3 regions of the Micromonospora pallida genome follow, and region 2 is predicted to be linked to each of the others. Evidence: riboswitches for the same ligand, from Rfam matches in the RefSeq annotation. Region 2 holds a riboswitch; each other region holds the start of a gene.
What was found. Region 2 has a riboswitch for cyclic di-AMP ahead of GA0074692_RS00615 (coiled-coil domain-containing protein). Riboswitches for the same ligand answer to the same signal wherever they lie in the genome.
Positions count from the first base shown of each region.

Region 1: linked by a shared signal. The riboswitch ahead of GA0074692_RS24695 (C40 family peptidase) and the one ahead of GA0074692_RS00615 (coiled-coil domain-containing protein) in region 2 are both predicted to bind cyclic di-AMP.
Region 3: linked by a shared signal. The riboswitch ahead of GA0074692_RS22530 (coiled-coil domain-containing protein) and the one ahead of GA0074692_RS00615 (coiled-coil domain-containing protein) in region 2 are both predicted to bind cyclic di-AMP.

Region 1 is NZ_FMHW01000002.1:5,880,900-5,885,189, reverse strand. Features, by position in the region: gene GA0074692_RS24700 (C40 family peptidase) at 69-1,085, shown strand; cyclic di-AMP (ydaO/yuaA leader) riboswitch at 1,396-1,527, shown strand; gene GA0074692_RS24695 (C40 family peptidase) at 1,670-2,581, shown strand; gene dcd (dCTP deaminase) at 2,703-3,281, opposite strand; gene GA0074692_RS24685 (pyridoxamine 5'-phosphate oxidase family protein) at 3,372-3,932, shown strand; gene GA0074692_RS24680 (zinc metalloprotease) at 3,996-4,290, opposite strand, start outside.
Region 2 is NZ_FMHW01000002.1:93,938-98,227, reverse strand. Features, by position in the region: gene GA0074692_RS00625 (HelD family protein) at 1-1,198, shown strand, start outside; gene GA0074692_RS00620 (cation diffusion facilitator family transporter) at 1,390-2,304, shown strand; cyclic di-AMP (ydaO/yuaA leader) riboswitch at 2,458-2,589, shown strand; gene GA0074692_RS00615 (coiled-coil domain-containing protein) at 2,603-3,661, shown strand; gene GA0074692_RS00610 (STAS domain-containing protein) at 3,873-4,244, opposite strand.
Region 3 is NZ_FMHW01000002.1:5,433,610-5,437,899, forward strand. Features, by position in the region: gene GA0074692_RS22510 (helix-turn-helix domain-containing protein) at 1-71, opposite strand, end outside; gene GA0074692_RS22515 (hypothetical protein) at 406-924, shown strand; gene GA0074692_RS22520 (hypothetical protein) at 927-1,160, shown strand; gene GA0074692_RS22525 (YibE/F family protein) at 1,260-2,576, shown strand; cyclic di-AMP (ydaO/yuaA leader) riboswitch at 2,742-2,872, shown strand; gene GA0074692_RS22530 (coiled-coil domain-containing protein) at 2,876-3,886, shown strand; gene GA0074692_RS22535 (carbonic anhydrase) at 3,974-4,290, opposite strand, start outside.

The DNA.
Region 1 (4,290 bases), 5.8 Mb from region 2:
TGTGGATCGTCTGCCTCGCCCGCTTCTTCCCCGCGAGGCGCCCAGTGGTCTGGTCGCCAAAGGAGTTCGTGCCGGTGGCAACCCCGCCCCCTCAGCGTCACGCACCGGATCAGCTCCCCACTCGTCCGGGTGGGCTGCGCCGGTTCGTTCGACACCTGGTCACCCTGGCCGCCGCCGCCGTGGTCGGTGCCGGCCTGCTCGCTGCTCCCGCGTACGCTGCGCCCACTCCCGAGGAGATCGAGGCGCAGATCGACAAGCAGTGGGAGCAGTTGGAGCCCACGATCGAGAAGTACAACGAGGTCCGTAGCCAGCTCAAGGTCAACCAGAAGAAGTCGACCGAGCTGCAGAAGAAGATCGAGCCGCTCGCGCTGCAGAGCGACATGGCCATGAACCGGATCGGTGCCCTGGCCGCCCGGCACTACATGACCGGCCCGTCCCAGGAGATCGGCGCGCTGCTGGTCAGCGCCAAGCCGGGCACCCTGGGCGAGCAGATGGGCATGCTCGACCGGCTCGCCGCCCACCAGCGCAGGGAACTCCAGGGCGTGGTGGCGATCCGGACCAAGTACGAGACCGAGAAGCAGAAGCTGGACACCATCATCACCAGCCAGGTCAAGCAGGAGAAGGACCTGGCGGCGAAGAAGACGAAGATCGACACCGAGATCAAGCGGCTGCGGGCGTCCATGCCGAAGACGGCGGTCAGCGCTCCCGGCTGTCCGCTGATCAAGGGCGTGATCAGCAGCGCCGCCAACACCGCGATCAGGACGGCCTGCGCCCAGGTCGGTGACCCGTACGTCTGGGGCGCCACCGGGCCGAACTCGTTCGACTGCTCCGGGCTCACCCAGTACGCCTACAAGGCCGCGGGTATCCACCTGACCCACTTCACCGGCGCGCAGTGGCGCGAGACCAAGGCGATCAGCCGCTCCGAGGCACGTCCCGGCGACCTGGTCTTCTTCTTCAGCGACCTGCACCACGTCGGCCTCTACCTGGGCAACGGCATCATGGTGCACGCCCCCCGTGCCGGTAAGCCGGTGCAGGTGGCCAGCATCAGCCACATGCCGGTCGCGGGCTTCCGCCGCCCCTACTGACCACACCTGACGAAGGAGCCCCGGCCGACGGCCGGGGCTCCTTCGTGCTGGGCCAATGTCGCCGGTCGCGATGCTGCTGCCGGTAGCTCCGTAGACGCCGGTGAACGACCGAGCCTCACTGTGGTTACTGTCGGAAATCGGCAGGTGGCACTGCGGCGAACCGTGTTGCGGACCGGTGACGCTCGTCTCTAGCCTCGGCACTTGCCGAGTCGGTGACAGGTCCGCCATTCCGAGGCGGAAACGGCTCGACACCGCCGAGTCGCCCGACGACACGTCGCCACGACAGAAACCACGACGGCGCGTCGCCACAACAGGAACATCGCCACAACAGAGCGAGCCGGGGAACCACCAGCACCATCGGGGTGAATCCGTACCCAAGGTAGGGCGCTCCCTTCCCGCCCGAACCCGTCAGCTAACCCGGTAGGCGGTCCCAGGAAGAAGGAGCAAGGAGCCCGGTGGCACACCATGCCCCGCGGCCACCGTCCGTCCGGCCGGCCCCGGCTGCCCGGACGACGGCTGCGCCGCGTCCATGTTGGTCCCGCTTCACCACCGTCGTCACCGTCCTCGTCGGAGCCGCCGTCATCGTGACGAGCGGGGCCGGCGTGGCCCACGCCGAACCCTCGGTCGCCGAGATCGAACGCCAGATCGACCGGGAGTGGAACGCCCTCGAACCGGTCATCGAACAGCACAACGCCACCCGACAGGCGCTCGCCGACAAGCGGGGACAGGCAGCAGCGTTGGCCGCCCGCATCGAGCCGCTACGACGCGAGATCGACCGAGCCATGACCAAGGTCGACGGAATCGCGGTACGGGCGTACAAGGGGGAGAACGCCTCCGCCCTCAACGCCATGCTGGCCAACCCGTCGCCGGCCGCCGTCGTCCAGCAGCTCGAACTCCTCGACCAGTTCGCCCGTCGGCAGCAGGCCGACATCCGGCACGTGGTCGAGCTGCGAAACCAGCTCACTGCCCGCAAGGACCCGCTGGACCGGCTGATCGTCCAACTCGGCCAGGTCGACCGCCAGTTGGACGCGAAGCGACAGCAGATCGACGCCACCATCGCCCGGCTCCAGAAAGCACGCCTGAAGGCGTACGGCACCGGTGGCGGCACCAGCCTGCGGCCCGCCCCCTGCCCGGCCGCCTACCCCGGCGGCGCCGCCGGCCGGGCGGTCAGCTTCGCCTGCGCGCAGATCGGCAAGCCCTACGTCTGGGGAGCCGAAGGGCCCAACGCGTACGACTGCTCCGGGCTCATGCTTGCCGCCTGGGCGCGGGCCGGGGTCGCCCTGCCGCACAACGCCGCCCAGCAGCGACGGGTGACCGCCCAGGTCGGCCGGAGCGAGCTACGCCCCGGTGACCTCGTCTTCTACTACTCCGATCTGCACCACGTCGGCATGTACGTCGGCGACGGCTGGGTGGTGCACGCCTCTCGGGCCGGCGTCCCGGTACGGATGAAACGCGCCGACGACGGCCCGGTGCACAGCTACGGTCGCCCCGGCTGAGCTGGTAGCAGGGGTCCCCTGTTACCGCTTTATGCGTAGCAGGGGACCCCTGCAGGCACCCGGCGAAGCCGAGCGCACACCACCACGGCAGGGCGAGTGTTACCGGAGAGGATGGGCCGGGTCAGCGGGTGGGCCAGGTGCGCCAGTTCCGCCAGGCCCGGCTCGGGGTGGGCCCGCGCTGCCCCTGGTAACGGGAACCGTAGACAGCGGAGCCGTACGGATGCTCGGCCGGCGAAGAGAGCCGGAAGATGCAGAGCTGGCCGATCTTCATGCCGGGCCAGAGCGTGATCGGCAGGTTGGCCACGTTGGAGAGTTCCAGCGTCACGTGGCCGGAGAAGCCCGGGTCGATGAAACCGGCGGTGGAGTGGGTGAGCAGGCCGAGCCGGCCCAGGCTCGACTTGCCCTCCAGTCGGCCCGCGAGCTGGTCGCCCAGCGAGATCACCTCGAGCGTGGAGGCGAGCACGAACTCGCCGGGGTGCAGCACGAAGGGCTCCCCCTCGGGCACCTCCACCAACGAGGTGAGATCGTCCTGCTGTTGCGCCGGGTCGATGTGGGTGTAGAGGTGGTTGTTGAAGACCCGGAAGAGCCGGTCCAGGCGTACGTCGATGCTGGAGGGCTGGACCAGGCTCGCGTCGAACGGCTCCAGCGCCAGCGTGCCAGTCTTGATCTCGCTGACGAGGTCCCGATCGGAGAGCAGCATCGCACCACCATAGCGAGCGGTGCGGAATCACCGGCGGGTGACCAGCGCGTCGGGATGCTCTTTCGTACGCTTGTTCGATAGGATGTCGGCATGGCTTCCTGGTCCGAGTTCGCCGCCGACGAGCCCCGACTCGCCGACGCGATCCGCCTTCTCATGCAGCAGTACGGCCCGGGCTTCGGCTACCTGGCCACGGTCCGGGCCGACGGTGGTCCCCGGGTCCACCCGGTCTCCCCGGTGATCACCGACGAGGGTCTCTTCTGCTTCGTCGTCGACTCGCCCAAGCGGCGCGACCTGGAACGCGACGGGCGCTACGCCCTGCACTCCTTCCCGCCTGAGGAGAGCGACGACGAGGCGTACGTGGCCGGGCACGCCCGCCCGGTCACCGACCAGGCCCGGGTGGCCCGGCTGGCGGAGAGCTTCCGGGCCGAGTCCCGGGCCGACTGGCGGTTGTTCGAGTTCACCGTCGACGTGGCCATGCTCGCCCGGCACCAGCGGGGCGGCATGGGCGACCTCGGCGTCGGGCACGGCCGACCGGCGGTGCAGGTCTGGCTGGATCCACGGGCGAGCGATCCCTCGGCGGCCGGGCACCCGGGCGTACCGGAGCGGCGGGCGGGGCGGCGTCGTCATGCCGCGCACCGGGCCGCCGCCTGATTCGGGAAACGCCGAGGCCGGCTCCGTGGGACGGAGCCGGCCTCGGTCGGTGTTCGGTGGGCGTCAGACGCGGTAGGCGTTCCACGCGGTCAGCATGCGGCTGGCCTGCCCAGGGGTGAACTGGTACATACACGAGTCCCACGTGTAGTCCATGAAGTTGGTGATCGGGTCCGCGCCGGGGGCGGTGCAGCTGTCCCGGCCGGTCGGGCAATTGAACGCCGGCGTCGCCTCCGCCGGAGTGTCCGAGACGCTGTCGCCGGAGCCGGAGCAGCCACCCTGGAAGGTGTGGTAGAGGTTCAGCCAGTGGCCGACCTCGTGGGTGCCGGTGTCACCCAGGTTGTAGTTGGTGGCCAGGCCG
Region 2 (4,290 bases):
GCTGCGTCTGCTCTACCGGGGGCAGTTGCTCCGATTGAGCCGTGCCGAACTGGACACGATCCGCACCCGGGCGCTGCCCCGGGGCGCCCGCCGCAACGAGGCGCGCCGGGCCGGCTTCGACGGAATCTTCGCCGCGCTCTGGGCACAGGCCCGCAAGCTGGGCGTACCCGGCCTGCCCGAGCAGCGGCTGTTCGATGACGAGCTGGTCGACCGGACGGAATTCCGCGAGTTCCTCAAGGCGTGGTGGCCGCGCCTGCACCCGCGCCACGTGCTCGGCTGGCTGGCCCGGCCGGAGCGGCTGCGCGCGTACGCCCAGGGGATCCTCTCCGGCGCGGAGATCCGCGTGCTGACGGCGGCCTGGCGGACGCTGGACCGCGATGGGCTGACCATCGCCGACATCGCGCTCCTGGACGAGCTGGACGCGCTGCTCGGCCAGCCGATGAAGCCGGCCCGCCGCCGACGCGACCCGTTCCAGCTCGCCGGTGGGGTACGCGAGCTGAGCACCTTCGCGGACCGGCAGCGCGCCGAGCGGGCGGCGGCCCGGGAGCGCCCGGCCGACTACCGCGACTACGCGCACGTGGTGGTCGACGAGGCGCAGGACGTGTCGCCGATGCAGTGGCGGATGCTGGGCCGGCGGGGCCGGTTAGCCTCCTGGACGGTGGTCGGCGACCCGGCGCAGACCGCGTGGACCGGTGATCCGGTGGAGCTGACCCGGGCCCGGGAGCAGGCGCTCGGCCGGCGCAAGCGGCACGAGTTCACGCTGACCACCAACTACCGCAACTCGGCGGAGATCTTCGCGGTCGCGGCGGCCGAGATCCGTACGGTCCACCCGGATCTGCCGCTGCCGACCGCCGTCCGCTCCACCGGCGTGCACCCGGTGGAGCTGCGGGTGCCGGCGACGGAGCTGGCGGCCCGCACCGTCGAGGCGGTCGACGCGCTGCTGGCCGAGGTGGCGGGGACGGTGGGTGTGATCACTCCGGTGCCCCGCCGGGACGAGGTCGCCTGCTGGCTGGCCCACCTCGACTCGCCGCGCCTTCAGGTGGTGACCAGCCTCCAGGCCAAGGGCATGGAGTACGACGGGGTGGCGCTGGTCGCGCCGGGTGAGATCCGCGCCGACCCGGGTTCCGGCGTACGGACCCTCTACGTAGCCCTCTCCCGGGCCACCCAACGCCTCACCACCCTCGACCCGCTCGACTGACCTGCGCTGCCCCTGCCTCCCAAGGCGTTCAGCTGGTAGCAGGGGTCCCTTGTTACTCATTGATGAGTAACAAGGGACCCCTGCTACCTCCAGCCGCATCCGTTACGGGCGCCTTGCCGGCAGTTACTTGCACATATTGCGATGTGAACATACATTGGGTCGGGAGCGCACGGGGAACGGAGGGTGGGAGCGTGGGCGCAGGTCATGACCACCACGGCGGGCTCGCACACGCTGCGGGACGACACACCGGCCGGCTCTGGGGCGCGTTCGGCCTGCTCGCCACCCTGATGGTGGTCGAGGCGGCGACCGCGCTGAGCACCGGGTCGCTCGCCCTGCTCTCGGACGCCGGCCACATGTTCACCGACGTGCTCGGCATCGGCATGGCCCTGGCCGCGATCACCGCCGCCCGGCGGGCCGGCCGGGATCCGCAGCGCACCTTCGGCCTCTACCGGCTGGAGGTGCTCGCCGCGCTGGCCAACGCGGTCCTCCTCTCCGGGGTCGCGGTCTACGTGCTCGTCGAGGCGGTCCGCCGGTTCGGCGACCCGCCGGAGGTGACCACCGGCCCGATGCTGCTGGTGGCGGTGCTCGGCCTGCTGGCGAACCTGGTCGCCTTCGCGCTGCTGCGCCAGGGCGCGCAGGAGAGCATCAACCTGCGCGGGGCGTACCTGGAGGTGGTGGCCGACCTGCTCGGGTCGGTCGGCGTAATCACGGCGGCGGCGGTCATCGCGCTGACCGACTGGTGGTGGGCCGACCCGCTGGTCGCGGTGGCGATCGGGGTCTTCATCCTGCCCCGCACCTGGCGGCTGGGCCGGGCCGCGCTGCGGATCCTGGTCCAGGCCGCCCCGGAACATCTCCAGGTGGACGCGGTGCGCGACCGACTCAGCGCCGTACCGGGCGTGGTCGAGGTGCACGACCTGCACGTCTGGACGCTCACCTCGGGGATGGAGGTCGCCTCGGCGCACCTGACCACGGACCCGGCGGCCGAGGTCGGCATGGTGCTGGCCGCCGCGCGTACGGCGCTGCACGAGGACTTCCACATCGACCACGCCACCCTCCAGGTCGAGCCCGACGAATCGCCCGGCGTCTGCGGTCGAGTGGAGTGGTAATTAGGACAAACTTAAATCTCGGAGTATATTGTCCGGCTATGTCAGGTTTGTTGGTGTCATCTCGTGGGAGCGGTGTGGTCGCCGCTGCCCGTGCGGCACCGGCTTCGGTAGTCTCGGACCCGGTCACCGCCGGGCGGCGCCCTCCGGCGCCTGCGGTGGCCGCCGCCTAATCGCCCGTGACGGCGAGCCGGGGAACCATGTTCTTGGGGTGCATCCGCGTCAGCGGTAGGGATCTTCCGTCCCGAACCCGTCAGCTAACCCGGTCGGCGGATGACGGAAGGACATGTGCATGCCAGTAGTGGCACCCGTACGACGTACCGCCGCCCGGATGGCGGCACTGATCGCCGCGACACTCGCCCTCGGCGTCGCGGGCGCGCCGATCACCGTGGTTCCCGCCACGGCGGCCCCGCCGCTGACCGCCCGGGCCCCCGGTGACGATCCCGAGGGCGGCACCCCGGCACTGCGCGCCCAACTGGAGGCGGCCAGCAAGGGGTGGCTCGACGCCAAGGACGCGCTCGCGAAGTCGACCGCCCGGCAGAAGAAGATCAACGAACAGCTCACCACCATCGAGAAGGAACTGGCCGTCCGGGACCAGAAGGTCGGCGTGATCGCCGGCCTCGCGTACCGGAGCGGTCGACTCGGACCGGCCTCGGCGCTGCTGACCAGCGACTCGCCGCAGAACTTCATGGACCGGGCCGCCGCGCTGGACGCGGTCGCCGCCAACGAGGACCGCGAACTACGCGGCCTGCTGACCACCCGGGAGCAGGCCAACCAGACCAAGACCGCGCTGACCCGGGAGATCACCGAGCAGCGCAAGCAGGTCGCGGTGATGGAGAAGCGCAAGCAGCAGGCCGAGCGGGCGCTCTCCGTCGCCAACTCCAGCTCCAGTTCGGGCGGGAGTAGCGGCGGTACGACCCGGTCCGCCACGGCGAAGCCGGCACCGCGCAACGCCGACGGTTCCTGGCCGCCCGAGTCGTGCAGCGTCAACGACCCGACGCCCGCCGACGGCTGCATCACCCCGCGTACGCTGCACGCGCTCAACCAGGCCAAGGCGGCCGGCTTCACCCGGTATGTCTCCTGCTACCGCCCCGGCGGTTCGGGCGAGCATCCCAAGGGCCGGGCCTGCGACTTCGCCGCCCAGAAGAACGGCTTCGGCGGCGACGCCACCGGCGGTGACCGGACCTACGGCAACAACCTGGCGGCGTACTTCATCAACAACGCCGACCGCCTCGGCGTGCTCTACGTGATCTGGTACCGCCAGATCTGGCTGCCGAGCAGCGGGTGGAAGTCGTACAGCGGGGCGGGCGGCGACCCGTCCAGCGATCACACCAACCACGTCCACCTGTCGGTCTACTGAGCAACCCGACGCGGCCCGCCACCCCATCCGGGGGTGGCGGGCCGCTTGCTGTTCGACGCCCTGGCCGGGGGCCGGATCAGCCGCCGGGCAGAGCGGGACGCGGGGGTTCGGAGCCCGTTGACGGCGAGCAGCGTTGCTCAGCCGCCAGAGGCGGGGCCGGAAGCAGGGTTCGGAGCCCGCTGGCGGCGGGCGGGGTGGCCGGCGGGCCGGGTCAGCCGCCGGGCAGCACCTCGGGTTCGGGCGTGCCGGCCGTACCGGCGTAGTACGGCTCGGGCGCACCGAAGAGGCCGAGCAGGCCGGTCACCCAGAGCTGCCGGTGCACGAACCGGCTGGGCTCGGTGACGACCAGCTTGATCCCGCTGACCTCGGCGGTCTGGAACCCGGCAACCATCGCGCTGATGCCCACCGAGTCGATGAAGGTAACCAACCTCATGTTGAGCTCGATCCGTGTCGGGCGCCCCTTGGCGAGCACCTCGACAACGGCTTCGCGTACCTCGTACGCGGTGTCGACGTCGATCTCACCACGGGGGGCTATCTCCATGACGCCACCGGGCAGGACCGACTTCACAATCGACAGGCTCACGCGAGCACCTCCACTCGCCCGTCTCCGGGCGCCTCATCAGTACGCG
Region 3 (4,290 bases), 5.3 Mb from region 2:
TGGGTCAACCCGGCAGCCACCCGCCGTCGGCGCAGCTCGCGCAACAGGAACTCGGACGGCGAGATTCCCACACGTTCCTCCACTCTCCTCGGTCAACGTAGCCGAACCCCACCCAGCCCGAGACCATCACTCACAGTCGCTATGGCGAAGCGGAGTGTTCGGAATCCTAGGGCGACACGGGCAGGCTGTACACCCACGGTCACCGCGATATGGCCGATAAGCCGAAAGAGGGAGGTCCCCGTGCCCCGACACCATCCGGTCCCGCTCGCTCCGCGTCACCGCCGTGACTGGCGTACGGCTTGGCGGCGCTGCGGTTGCGGCTGCGCCTGGCCGTGCCCGGACCGGTACCTGCCGGTGCCGGTCGAGCCGGCCGCCGCGCCGACGTCGCCCGCGTACCCGCAGGTCGTGAGCGTGCCGACGGCCAGCGCCGCGTGGGCGGTGGCCGGGGTGGCCGACGAGTTGCGGGAGGCGTACGTCGCGGTCGGCGCGGCCGTCGTCCTGCTGGAACGGGTCGGCGGTGGTGCGGCGCATCCGGCGCTGCGCGCGGCGCAGCGGGGTGCCGATCAGGCGCTGGATCTGGCCGACGAGGCGGAACGGCTGCTCGGCCTGGGCGTCCAGCGCCTGCGGACGGCTCCGGGACGGCACGCGCCCGTCGACGATCTGGCCGCCACGGTGGGGGCGGTCGTCGTCCGGCTCCGCGCGGCGGCGGACCGGATCGACCGGTTCCCGCACCGGATCAGGGTGGCCGAGGAGCAGCTCCGGGCCGCCGGGGAGGACGGCCCGGCCGTGAAGGCGGCGACCTGGGAATGGGCACGGGCCGCCGGGCAGATCGAACTGACCGCCGCCGGCCTACGGGAGACGGTTGCCGCCCTCACGGCGCAGTTCCCCGCCGTCGCGGCGGACCCGGGACGTAGGCGGTGGTGACGATGGGTCGTTGGGTGCTGCACCTGCCGGTGGCGCTGCCCCGCCGGGTGGACGCCGTCGTCCTCGTGGTCGCGCTGCGCGACTCCCTCGGGCACGTGCCGGCCCTCGACTTCGGGGAGGCCACGGTCAGCGCGGAGGACGACCAGTCGAGGCGTACCCGGGTCTGGTGTGACGCGCGACTGGGCGGCGGACAGCGGTGTGAGCTGCCGCTCGCGCACGACGGCGGGTGCCGGTGAGCCCGGGCCGGATCGGTGAGCAGGCCGCGAGCTGCGGCTTCGGACCCGGCAGAATGGTTCGGCCGGGGCAACCGCCACACCAGGACCGTTGGGAGAAGCATGGGTCACGACCACAGCCGTCCCGCCGTCGCCGCGCCGCCGCGCGTACGGCGCGTCCTGATCGCGACCGTGGTCCCGCTCTTCCTGGTAACGCTGGTCGCGGCGCTGGTGCTCTGGCCCCGGGACGCCCCGGAGGTCGGCGGCGGCGAGGATGCTCCCCGCTACCACGGCACGGTCGAGCGGGTGGTGACCGAGGCCTGCCCGCCCGCCCCGGAAACCCCGGAGGGGACGACGGCGGGGCCGTGCGGCATCGCCACGATCGCGGTCGAGACCGGGCCCGACGCCGGACAGCGGGTCGAGACGCCCCTGCCGACCGGTGCCGGATCCCCCTCGGTGGAAGTCGACGACAAGGTGGTCCTGGTCGTACTGACCGATCCGGCCGACCCGACGGTGAGCAGCTACAGCATCGCCGCCCACCAGCGGGGGAAGCCGCTGATCTGGCTGGCCCTGGTCTTCGCCGTCGCCATCGTGGCGTTCGGCCGGTGGCGCGGGCTGGCCGCGCTCGGTGGGCTGGCGGCCAGCTTCGCGATCCTGCTCACCTTCGTGCTGCCCGGAATCAGCGCCGGGCAGGCGCCGCTGCCAGTGGCGATCACCGGGGCCGCGTTGATCATGTTCGTGGTGTTGTACCTCACCCACGGGGTCACCGCGCAGACCTCCGTCGCGGTCCTCGGCACCCTGGCCAGCCTGGTGCTCACCGGCCTTCTCGGCAGCCTGGCGACCGCGTTCACCCATCTGACCGGGTACGGCTCCGAGGACGCCACCACGCTCTCGATGTTCCAGGCCGACGTCGACCTGCACGGACTGCTCCTGGCCGGCATCATCATCGGCTCGCTGGGCGTGCTGGACGACGTCACGGTCACCCAGGCCGCCACGGTCACCGAGTTGGCCCACGCCAATCCGGACCTGACCCGGCTCCAGCTCTACCGGGCGGCCACCCGGGTCGGCCGGGCGCACATCGCCTCGACGGTCAACACGATCGTGCTCGCGTACGCGGGGGCGTCGCTGCCCCTGCTGCTGTTGCTGACCGCCGACACCCGCGGCGTCACCGAGATCGTGACCAGCGAGTTCCTGGCCCAGGAGATCGTCCGCAGCATCGTCGCGACGCTCGGGCTGATCGCCGCCGTGCCGATCACCACCGGCCTGGCCGCCCTGGTCACCACCGCCGGGCGGGGCGGTACGACGACCCCTCGCCCGCGCCGGCCCGCCGGGGAACGGGACGAGGCGCTGGCCGCCCTCAGCGGCCCCCGGGTCGCCACCGGACCGAACAATATCCCCGACGGACCCGGTCGACCGGGAAACACGGAATCGACATGGTGAAATCGCACAGCGTTATCATCAATCGCCTGATCTTGACAAATGTGGCGGGAGTGACGGAACGCAATGGGGAAATGACGCTTTTGGTCGGTATCCGGGCGTAGAACCCGGTGCCCACTGTCGGGTAACCTCGCTGCCGGTTACCGCCGAAGGCGCGCACCGGCGCCAGCGGGGCCACCGCCTAATCGCCTGCGGCGAACCGGGGAACCAGGTTCATGGGGTGCATCCGCGTCAGCGGTAGGGGCCACTTCCGCCCTGAACCCGTCAGCTAACCCGGTCGGCGGTCGATGGAAGGGACAACTGTGACGGCACCTTCACGCCGCTGGCTGAAACCTGTCGTGGCCGTACTCGCCGCCTTCGCCGTGGCCGCTGGCCCCGCGCCAGCGATGGCGGAGCCGTCGAGCCCGTCCGGGCACGACGGAGAGCAGCCGAAGCTCCTCAACGAGGTGATCGAGGAGACGAACCGCAGCTACACGCAGGCCCAGGCGAAACTGGACGCGTCGAAGAAGCGGCAGCTCACCCTCGCGCTGGAGGTCGAGCGGGCGCAGAACGAACTGAAGGCGCTCACCCCGCAGGTGGCCACGATCGCCGTACGGTCGTACATGACCGGTCGGGTCGGCGCGACCTCCATGCTGCTCAACAGCAACACCCCCGACTCGTTCGTCGAGCGCGCCAGCGCGCTGGACGAGATGAACATGGTCAACGGCAAGAAGGTCGCCGCGGTCGCCGCCGTCAAGAAGCAGGCGGAACTGGCCAAGAAGGCGCTCGACGCCGAGGTCATGGAGCAGCAGAAGCAGGCGGACATCCTCAAGAAGCGCAAGCGGGAGGCGGAGAAGTCCCTCTCGCTGGTCGGCGGCGTCGGCCTGACCGGCGGCCTGGTGGACGCCACCTCCCCGATCGCCCGGCCCGGCCCCGGCCGGGACAGCAACGGCAACTGGCGTCCGCTGGGCTGTACCGAGGACGACCCGACCACCGGCGGCTGCATCACCGCGCGCACGCTGCACATGTACAAAGAGGTCAAGCGAGCCGGCTTCAACATGTTCGTCGGGTGCCACCGGCTGGGCGGGCCGTACGAGCACCCGAAGGGGCGGGCCTGCGACTGGTCGCTCCAGAAGTCGGGCTTCAGCAGTTGGGACACCAAGGCGGAGCGGATGTACGGCAACAACCTCACCGCGTTCCTGGTCCGCAACGCCGACCGCCTCGGCATCTACTACGTGATCTGGAACAGGCAGATCTGGTTCCCGGCGACCGGCTGGAAGTCGTACAGCGGCCCGTCCAACCACACGGACCACGTACACGTGTCCATGCTCTGACCGAGCCGACGACAACGGGCCCGCAAACCGGACGACCGGTTGCGGGCCCGTTCGCAGTTCGGGGCCAGCCAGGCGCCAGCTCGCCGGTCAGGACCGACCAGGCGCCAGCGGGGCCGCGCCGGCGGCCAGGGCGAAGTCGTCGCCGGCCGGCACCGAGTGGACCACCCGCACCCCGCCGGCGGCCAGCCGGTACGACATGCCGACCACGGCGCACCGCCCCTCCTGCACGGCCCGGTTCAGCGTCACCGACTGCTCCAGCAGCACCTCGACGGTGTGCTCGATGTGGATGTCGACGATCCGGTCGACGTCGGTGGTGCCCTCCCGGGCGGCCCGACGGACGCTGGGCACCACCGCGCCCACCACCGCGCCGAGGTAACCGGGGGGCGTCGTCCCGGTGCCGTCGG